Regions from separate parts of the Lentzea sokolovensis genome, predicted to be linked through region 2. Evidence: riboswitches for the same ligand, from Rfam matches in the RefSeq annotation. Region 2 holds a riboswitch; the other holds the start of a gene.

Region 1 (5,001 bases), on a different contig from region 2:
TCCCTCGAGGGCTGATCTCGCTCGTAGCTCGCATCGAGCTTCTGCAAAGGGCTCCACTTCCTCGCGGAGGTGGAGCCCTTTCGCATGCGGCCTCGGGCACGGTAGGCGTAGCTCCATGGAATCGCTTCCGCGCATCGAGTTCGTCGAGCTCCACGATCTCGACGGCACGCCGGCCGTGTTGCGCACGCTGCACACGGAGTCCATCACGACCATCTACCGGCTCACGGACGCCGCGCGCGAGTACGCACGCCCGTTGGCGCTGGCCCTGCGGTCGGGCGCGGACCACCGAATCGTCGACCTCTGTGCCGGTTCGGGCGGGCCGGTGCCGCTGATCCAGCGCCGGCTGCACGCTTCGGGTGTCCACACCCAGGTCACGCTGACGGACCTGGTGCCGAACGTGCCCGCGTTCGAGCGCGTCGCCGCGGGGAATCGGCGGCGGCTGCCGGACCCGTGCTGCTCGGTGGACCACGTGCCGTCGTCGGTCGACGCCACGGACTGCCGGCTGGAAGGGACGCGGACGATCTACGGCGCCTTCCACCACTTCCCGCCCGCACTGGCCACGCGCATGCTGCAGAACGCCGTCGACACCCGGCAGCCGATGGTCGTCGTGGACACCAAGCGGTCGTGGCTCTACGTGCTCGTCTTCCCGTTCTTCCTCACGCTGGCCGTGCTGCTGGCGGCGCCGTTCCAGCGCAATCCCCTGCCGCGCTACCTGCTGCGGCTGGTGCTGACCTACGTCGTGCCGGTGCTGCCGTTCATGATGTTCTGGGACAGCGTCGTGTCGTTCCTGCGCATGTACGGGCGCGCGGAACTGCGGCGGATGGTCGACGGCCTGGACGGCACCGAGTCGTTCACCTGGACGATCGGCGTCGAACCCGGTTTCACGGGAGCCCAGTACCTGATCGGGATCCCGCGCTCGCGGTGATCTCGCGGATCAGCGGCGGCTGTGCGCGGCCACGATCCGAAGCACGGCACGTTCCAGCGCGTAGTCGGCGTCGGCCGCCACGCCCTTCACGTCGGCGTTGAGCCCCGCGACCACCTGCATCGCGTCGGCGAGCCCCGCCTGGTCCCAACCACGCGACTGGGCCTGCGCCTTCTTGATCTTCCACGGCGGCATGCCGAGCGGACCGGCCAGGCTGAACGGGTCGGCGCGCCCCACCGCGGTCACGCGTGCGACCGTGCGCACCGCGTCCGCCAACGCGTCCGCGACCAGCACGTGCGGCACGCCGAGCTGCATGGCCCAGCGCAACGCCTCCATGGCACCCGCCCGGTCACCGACAACGGCTTTCTCCGCGACGGCGAACCCCGTCACCTCGGCCTTGCCCTGGTGGTAGCGGCGGATCTCCTCGACCGTCACCTTGCCGTCGGTGTCGGAAACGAGCTGCGACGAGGCCGCCGCGAGCTCGCGCAGGTTCGTGCCCACGGCGTCGATGAGCGTGGCGACGGCGTCCGGGTCGATCTTGCCGCCCGCCCGCCGCACCTCGTTGCGCACGAACGCCTCGCGCTCAGCGGACTTGGTGACCTTGGCACACTCCGTGACCACGGCACCGGCCTTCTTCAGCTGTCCGGGCAGGTCCTTGGCCGCCTTGCTGCGACCACCGCCCGTGTGCACGACGACGAGCGTGACCCCGTCCGCGGGCGCCTTGACGTAGGAGAGCACCGTGTCGGCGACCTCCTTGCTGATGTCCTGCCCGTTCTGCAGGACGATCACGCGCCCCTCCGCGAACAGCGACGGACTCACCAGTTCGGCCAGCTCCGGAGCCGTGAGATCAGTCACCTGGACGCGGGTCAGATCGGCGGTCGAATCGACCTCGCGGGCAGCCTCGAGAGCCGCCCGAACAGCACGTTCGACCAGCAACTCCTCCTCGCCGATGACGAGGTGCAGTGACTCCGGTGCGCTCACGCTCCGCATCTTCCCACGTCCCGAATCGTGGACGTTGGTGGCTGACCACCGGACGGGTGCCGTACGTTGGTAGCCACAACTGAACACCGCTCATCCAGAGGGGCAGAGGGAACGGCCCGACGAAGCCCCGGCAACCGGCGTCACCGCTGTGCGCAGAACTGCGCGTAGAAGACGATCACGGTGCCAATTCCGACCCGTTCGATTTCGCGGGAAAGATGAGGAGATACCTCGCGATGACTGCTGTCTCTGTGCCTACGAGCACCAAGTTCGACCTCGGCCCCGCCCGCGCGCTGCTGTGCCGTGAGTGCGGAAATGAAACGCCTCTCGCTCCTGAGTACGCCTGTCTCGAGTGTTTCGGGCCGCTGGAAGTGGCCTACGACTTCGGGAAGATCCGGCGCGAGGACATCGAAGCCGGCCCCAGGTCGATCTGGCGCTACCGCGGCCTTCTCCCTGTTCCGTCCACTGTGGAACAGCACCCGAACACCGATCCCGGCGGCACCCGCCTGGTCGAGGCGCACAACCTCGCCAAGGCCCTGGGCGTCCGCAAGATCTGGGTGAAGGACGACACCGGCAACCCCACCCACTCGTTCAAGGACCGCGTCGTCGGCGTAGCGCTCGCCGCCGCCCGTGAACTCGGCTTCAAGGTGCTGGCCTGCCCGTCCACCGGCAACCTGGCGAACGCCGTCGCCGCGGCCGCCGCCCGCGCGGGCTGGAAGTCGGTCGTTCTCGTTCCCTCCAATCTTGAGCGCGCCAAGATCCTCATGAGCGCCGTGTACGACGGCGCCCTGATCGCCGTCGACGGCAACTACGACGACGTGAACCGCCTCGCCCAGGAACTCGCCGCGGAGAACGAGGACTGGGCGTTCGTGAACGTCAACGTCCGCCCGTACTACGCGGAAGGCTCGAAGACGCTCGGCTACGAGGTCGCCGAACAGCTCGGCTGGCGCCTGCCCGACCAGATCGTCGTGCCGATCGCGTCCGGCTCGCAGCTCACCAAGGTGGACAAGGCGTTCCGCGAACTCGGCCAGCTCGACCTGGTCGAAGCGACGCCGTACAAGGTGTTCGGCGCGCAGGCCACCGGCTGCTCCCCGATCTCGGCCGCCTTCAAGGCGGGCCACGACGTCATCCGCCCGGTCCGCCCGGACACGATCGCCCGCTCGCTGGCGATCGGCGCACCGGCCGACGGCCCGTACGTGCTCGACGCCGTGCGCCGCACCAACGGCGCCATCGACGACGTCACCGACGAAGAGGTCGTCGAGGGCATCAAGCTGCTCGCCCGCACCGAGGGCATCTTCGCCGAGACCGCCGGCGGCGTGACCGTCGCGACGGCGAAGAAGCTGTTCGAGTCGGGCCAGCTCGACCCGGACGCCGAGACCGTGCTGCTGATCACCGGCGACGGCCTCAAGACCCTCGACGCGCTCGGCGACACGATCGGCCCGCGCGCGACGGTCCCGGCGTCCGCCGAGGCCGTCATCAAGGCACTGGGTTAATCACCTCCCTCCGGTTCGGGGACGCGCCCGCGTCCCCGAACCGCGTTGTGCTTGATCATCGGCTCCTGCCATGCTCCGGGCGTGGACCTGTGCCCGACCTGTTCTGCACCGCTGAACGGCCGCACCGTGCGCCGACCTGCACCTGATGAGCCTCTTCAGGTACGTGAGCTTCGGCGGTGCAAGACCTGTGACCACGTCGCATGGCGACCGGAAAGCGACACGGGCCCGTGGTCCGATGCGGGCTCTGGTCCCGAACACGACTACCTGTTCGCGACGCTGCAACCTCTGCCTGAGCCGTGGTCATTCATCCCGCACGGCGAGAAAGCGGAGCTGGAAGCTCAACTGCGGACCGAAGTCCCGGACGAACACCCGTTGCGTGGCAAGAAGGTCATCGCGATCGCTCGCTGCGGCGGCTGCGACGAGGTCGTCTACAGCGTCGAAGAAGACCCTGGGTGGTTCGCCCGAGTGCATCTCACCTGGCGATCGGCTCCAGGCAGCTTGCCGTGGCCCACAACGACACCGCTGGCCCTGCCACTGGTCAACAGTCTTGCCGACCACGCCCACTGAACGCGTTGCTCACAGGGAGATCGCCTCCGTCTTGAGCCAGCCCGTGCGCGGGAAGCGCTGCAGGCCGTCCACGACGTGTGGTCCGACCGGTTCCACGTTCGCGCGCCACGCCACGATCCGTTGCGGCCACGGGGCTTCCGCCTTGAGCGCGTTGTAGTGGTAGTCGTGCCAGGTGTCCGGCGCGATCCGCAGGCCGTCGTCGAACACGTGCTCCGCGGCGAGGTCGTACGCCTCCTCCGGGGCCGCGGCCTTCGTCGGCGGCAGCACGTGCGTGGTCGTCGCCCGGTACGTGACGGCGCGTGTGCCGTCTTCGAGCGTTTCGCAGATGTAGTAACCGAAATCGGGTTTGAGCTCGTCGTGCGGCCACGGCGTCGCCGAGTAGTTCGTCTGCCACAGCGCCCATGCGAGTCCTGGCGTGCCACCGGGAATCGGGTAACGCGCGTTGAACAACCTGACCCAGACCATCTCTTCTCCTTCGTACGATTCGGTTTCCCGGCAACACCGCCAGGTCTCCGTCCTTGTCCGTGCGCAACACCAACGCGCCTCCCGTTCGCAACACGTCGAGGACGTGCGGACTCGGGTGCCCGTACCTGTTGCCCGTGCCGACGCTCACCAGCGCCACCCGCGGCCGCACCGCCTTGAGGAACGCGGGCAGCGAGTACCGCGAACCGTGGTGCGGCACCTTGAGCACCTCGGCATTGAGGTCCCGCTCCCCCAGCAACGCCGCCTGGCCGGCCAGTTCGACGTCACCGGTGAGCAACACCCGGCCTGCCTTCGTGTGCGCCTTGAGCACGAGCGAGTAGTCGTTCACCGTCGTGTTCTCGTCCTGAGCGACCGGCGGCCGCCTCGGTCCCAGCACCTCCAACTCCAGTCCTGGCAACGTGAATCGCTCACCCACCTTCGGCTCGACCACCCGCACGTTCCGGGCGCGGGCTCGTTGGCCGACCTCCCTCCACGCCCACGCGGGCTCCTTGAGCGGCCCGACCGCGACCGCCCCCACCGCACGCCCGGTGAGCACGGCGTCGAGACCGCCGATGTGGT
Region 2 (5,001 bases):
CGGACGCCCCGTTCCTGACGCCCCATCCGTTCCGGGGCCGCCCGAACGAACCCTATTGTGTGAATTACACAATTCGGGATCTCGCGACACTGCGTAACGAAGATCTTTCTGAACTCTGCTCCGCCGTCACCCGTACTGCTCAACGAGTGTTCGGGCTTGACCACTGAAATGCGACTTAGAGCGAACGGAGCAAAGGGTTCCTACCCCCATGGGGTGACTGAGGTCACAACATCGGTGGGGGTGTTTGCGCAACGTGCCTCACCCCGTTACTGTCCCGTGACCGTGCCACCTGAACCGACCCAGTCGGTTCGGAGCACGCCCGCAGTCGGGGCGGGACCGAAGCCAGAAGCGCGAAGAAGCGAGACCACGTAGGAGGAGTTGCCGGGAACCTTCGAGCTCCAACTCGAATGATCTTGTCAACGCCAACTGTGCGGTGGCCTCACAGCTTCCGCAATGGAGGTATCGACCCTTGTCTGGTAGCGACAGAGCTGCTGCTCCGTACGACTTCAACGACGACACCGACTGGTTCACGCCGGTCGGCGGCACGGCGGTTGACGTCGCTGATCCCCACCCGAGCTTCCCCGCCGGTGCGCTGACCATCACGCCCGCGGACGTGCTCGACGTGCTCGGCCCGGACGCCGACGACCTGCTCGCCTCGGCGAACGTGGACGTCGACGAGCTGATCCGTCTCATCAACGCCGAGACGACGATCATGCCGCCCCTCGTCCTCCCGTCGGAGGAAGAGGAGCTCAAGGACCCGCAGGTCCTCGTCACGGCCGCCTCGACGTGGAAGCGCCGCTTCCTCAAGGGCACCGTCGCCGCGATCCTCGTGTCGATCTCCGGTGGCGGCGTGACCGCGATGGCGATGGACAAGTCGCTGACCGTCGAGGTCGACGGCGCGATGCAGACCGTCCACTCCTACGAGGGCACGGTCGGCGAGGTCCTGGCGGAGGAAGGCATCGTCGTCGGTGAGCACGACGCCCTGTCGCCCTCGCTGAACGCCCCGGTCTCCGACGGCGGCAAGATCAGCCTCGACCGCGGCCGCCTGATCAAGATGAGCATCGACGGCCAGGCCCGCGAGGACTGGGTCCGCTCGGTCACCGTCGAGGAGGCCGCCAAGCAGTTCGGCGTGCCGCTCGAAGGCGCCTGGATGTCCATGCCCGGCTCGCACGACGTGCCGCTGGAAGGCATGAGCGTCGAGGTCAAGACCCGCAAGAACATCAAGCTCTTCGACGGCGCGAACCCGGTCCGCGAGGTCCAGACGACCGCACTGACCGTCGACGAGCTGCTCAAGGCCGAGAACCTCTCCCTCGGCCCCGAGGACGCCGTCGCGTCCGGCATGGACGTGAAGCTCGCGACCGGCGCCGAGGTCTACATCTCGCGCACCGGCGTCACGGTCATCAACGTGAACGAGCCCGTCGCGCCTCCGGTCGAGAAGACCAACGACCCGAACATGACCGCGGGCCAGCAGACCGTCACCGACCCCGGCACGCCGGGCGAGCAGACGTCGACGTACCGCGTGACCGTGAAGAACGGCAAGGAGATCAGCCGCGAGAAGATCGGCGGCAAGGTCACCAAGGAGCCGAAGCCGAAGAAGATCACGGTCGGCACCAAGCCGCTGCCCGACGGCGAGGTCTGGGACCGTCTCGCCAAGTGCGAGGCGGGTGGCAACTGGGCCATCAACACCGGCAACGGCTACTACGGCGGTCTCCAGTTCTCGGCCAGCACCTGGGCCTCGAACGGCGGCACCGTCTACGCGCAGCTTCCGCACCAGGCGACCCGCGAGCAGCAGATCGCCATCGCGACCAAGCTCCGCGACCGCTCCGGCGGCACGTACGGCGCCTGGCCGGGCTGCCGCGCCAAGCTCGGCCTGCCGTAAACACGCACCACCCTCTCCGTCCCCCTGACGAAGGCCGCCCTGGTTCGCCACGGGCGGTCTTCGTCGTTTCCGGGGGCCGGCTCATGGTGTGCACGCGGATGCGGCTCGCGCAGGGTCACGACGAAGCCGAGGCGGGTGAACCAAGACCTGCCCGGTGAAGCGGTCATGACATGCCCAGCCATCCCTCCACCGGCGAGCCTGCGAGAATGCACCGGTGAGCCTGCTGGGACCTGCCGAAGTTCGTCGTCTGGCTGAAGAGCTGGGCATCCGCCCGACCAAGAAGCTCGGCCAGAACTTCGTGCACGACCCGAACACGGTCCGCAAGATCGTCGCCGCCGCCGGGTTGACGGAGGACGACGTGGTCCTGGAGGTCGGCCCCGGCCTGGGCTCCCTGACGCTCGCCCTGCTGCCCGCCGCCAAGCAGGTCGTGGCGGTCGAGATCGACCCGCCGCTGGCGCAGCGGCTGCCTCAGACGGTCGGCGAGATGGACCCGGACAACGCGGGCAAGCTGCACGTCGTCCTCAAGGACGCCATGAAAGTCACCCAAGAAGACCTGCCGGTCCTACCGACCGCGATCGTCGCGAACCTCCCGTACAACGTCGCGGTCCCGGTGGTGCTCCACCTCCTGGCCGAACTCCCGAGCCTCCAAAAGGGCCTCGTCATGGTCCAGGCCGAGGTGGCCGACCGGATGGCCGCGAAGCCCGGCAGCAAGATCTACGGCGTCCCGAGTGTGAAGCTCGCCTGGTACGCGGAGTCCAAGAAGGCCGGCTCCATCGGCAAGAACGTCTTCTGGCCGGCGCCCAACGTCGACTCGGGCCTGGTGTGGTTCCAGCGCCACGAAAAGCCGCTGTCCACAGTGGACCGGAAGAAGCTCTTCTCGATCGTCGACGCCGCTTTCGCGCAGCGCCGCAAGACGCTGCGAGCCGCCCTCAAGGGCTGGGCCGGCAACCCGGGAAACATTGACGAACTGCTCGCCGAAGCGGGTGTGGATCCCCAGCAGCGGGGCGAGCAGCTGAGCGTGATCGACTTCATCCGGATCGCCGAGGTCTAGGCCGGGGATCCTTCGGCCAACAGTGTGATCTGTCGAACGAATCGGAATCTGGCTTGCGCAACCGAACGTCCGTCCGGTTGACTGCTACTTGCCATCCGGAGCGACTGAGAGACCTGGCTCTACGACGTCGCAGCAACCACCCGCTGGATGCGGGCAGGTGCTAACGCCAGGACCGATGGAGGAGCACCATGGGTACCGTGCGAATGCTGACGCGCCGTCGAGTCATCGACCAGTGCCGTCGCTCGTCTTCTGCATGTCGTCGCCACCTCGTCTAAGGCGCCTTTTCAGAGTCCTTTGACGCGCACTCAGTCATCGAGTGGCGCACACCTGAGCAGAAACTTCGACCGCGCACGTCCGTCTCAATCGGACAGTGTGCTGTCGCGCGCAGCCGTGGAGCAGACGTGATCACTGTCGAAAACCTCACCAAGTCCTTCCAGGGCGTCAGTGCCCTCAACGGCGTGACCCTCGACGTCGAGGCCGGAACCGTGCTCGGCGTCGTCGGCCCGAGTGGCGCCGGCAAGTCGACGCTCGCCCGGTGCGTCGCGCTGCTGGAGCGTCCCGACTCGGGTGCGATCCGCGTCGACGGCACCGACATCACCAGCCTCGACGGGTCGGCCCTGCGTGCCGCCCGCCGCCAGATCGGCGTTGTGCCGCAAGGGGATTCGCTTCTCCGTCAGCGCACGGCCGCCGGCAACATCGCACTGCCGCTGGAGTCCGCGGGCATCCCCGGACCGCAGCGCCGCACCCGTGTGGGCGAGCTGCTGGACCTCGTCGGGCTGACCGACAAGGCCGCCTCCTACCCCGACCAGCTGTCCGGCGGGCAGCGTCAGCGCATCGCCGTGGCACGCGCCCTCGCCGCCAACCCGTCCGTGCTGCTCGCCGACGAGCCGACCAGCGCTCTGGACCCGGAGACCACCGGTTCCGTGCTGACCGTGCTCGACCGTGCGCGCGCCGAGCTGGGTGTGACCGTTCTCGTCGTCACGCACGACATGGGCGTGGTCCGCAAGATCTGCGATGACGTCGCTGTGCTGGAGCAGGGCCGCGTCGTCGAGCACGGCAAGGTTCTGGACCTGGTCAACGACGTCGCGAGCCGCACGAGCAGTGCGCTGCTGCCCGCCGTCGACCTGAACCCGATCAACGAGAGCAGCTACGACCGCGTCGCGGACGTCGTGCTCGTCGGGTTCGCCGCGGTCGGCGCGTTGCTGCCTGAGGCCGCGCACCGGTTCGGCGTCGAGCTGAACATCGTCGGCGGCGGTCTGACGCGCCTGGGCGAGACCCCGGTCGCGCGTTTCCGGCTCGGCCTGAACGGCGAGCGCTCGGACTCCGCCCTGGAGTGGATCGGCGAGGCCGGCGGCTCGGTGCAGAGGTCCCTGAAGGGCCCCCAGGGAGTAGCTGCGTGAGGTCTGCAACACCCTGGTCCGACGTTCTTTCGTTCCTCCTCGAAGCGACCGGCGAGACGCTGTACATGGTCGGCGTCTCCACCGTCATCGCCACGGTTTTCGGAGTTCCCGTAGGTGTCTGGCTGCAGCTCACCGCCAAGGGCGGGTTGCGGCCGAACACCGCGGTGCACAGGATCCTGAGCTTCGTCACCGACCTGGGCCGCTCGATGCCGTTCATCGTGCTGCTCGTCGCGCTCACGTCGGTCACCCGCCTCATCGTCGGCGGCTCCATCGGCAGCACGGCGGTCATCGTTCCGCTGGCCGTGGGAGCGATCCCGTTCGTGGGGCGGCTCGTGCAGAACATCCTGTCCGAGGTGCACGTGACCGTGGTCGAGGCCGCGATCACGACCGGCGCCTCGACGTTGAGGATCGTGCGCAGCGTGCTGATCCGCGAGTCGCTGCCCGCGCTGATCAACGCCATCGGCGTCACCGTGATCGCCCTGATCGGGTACTCGGCGATGGCCGGCGTGATCGGTGGCGGTGGTCTCGGCGACCTGGCGATCCGCGAGGGTTACCAGCGCTTCAACGACCGGATCCTGTGGAGCACCGTGGCGTGGCTCGCCGTGCTCACCACCGTGATCCAACTCGGTTTCACCCGTGCCGCCCGTGCGTCCGACCGGCGCCGGCACGCC

The links. A riboswitch is a leader RNA that binds a small molecule or an ion and turns the genes downstream of it on or off. The one in region 2 is predicted to bind S-adenosylmethionine.
Region 1: another riboswitch for S-adenosylmethionine. It lies ahead of thrC (threonine synthase); the one in region 2 lies ahead of SK854_RS14660 (methionine ABC transporter ATP-binding protein).

The regions. Positions count from the first base shown of each region.
Region 1 covers NZ_JAXAVU010000019.1:7,574-12,574, forward strand. Annotated here, with positions in the region: gene rpsT (30S ribosomal protein S20) at 1-15, shown strand, start outside; gene SK854_RS46690 (hypothetical protein) at 116-925, shown strand; gene holA (DNA polymerase III subunit delta) at 935-1,912, opposite strand; SAM riboswitch class I at 1,991-2,125, shown strand; gene thrC (threonine synthase) at 2,137-3,393, shown strand; gene SK854_RS46705 (hypothetical protein) at 3,445-3,960, shown strand; gene SK854_RS46710 (DNA internalization-related competence protein ComEC/Rec2) at 3,932-5,001, opposite strand, start outside.
Region 2 covers NZ_JAXAVU010000008.1:29,147-34,147, reverse strand. Annotated here, with positions in the region: gene SK854_RS14675 (TatD family hydrolase) at 1-167, shown strand, start outside; gene SK854_RS14670 (transglycosylase family protein) at 470-1,879, shown strand; gene rsmA (16S rRNA (adenine(1518)-N(6)/adenine(1519)-N(6))-dimethyltransferase RsmA) at 2,100-2,930, shown strand; SAM riboswitch class I at 3,019-3,112, shown strand; gene SK854_RS14660 (methionine ABC transporter ATP-binding protein) at 3,332-4,330, shown strand; gene SK854_RS14655 (methionine ABC transporter permease) at 4,327-5,001, shown strand, end outside.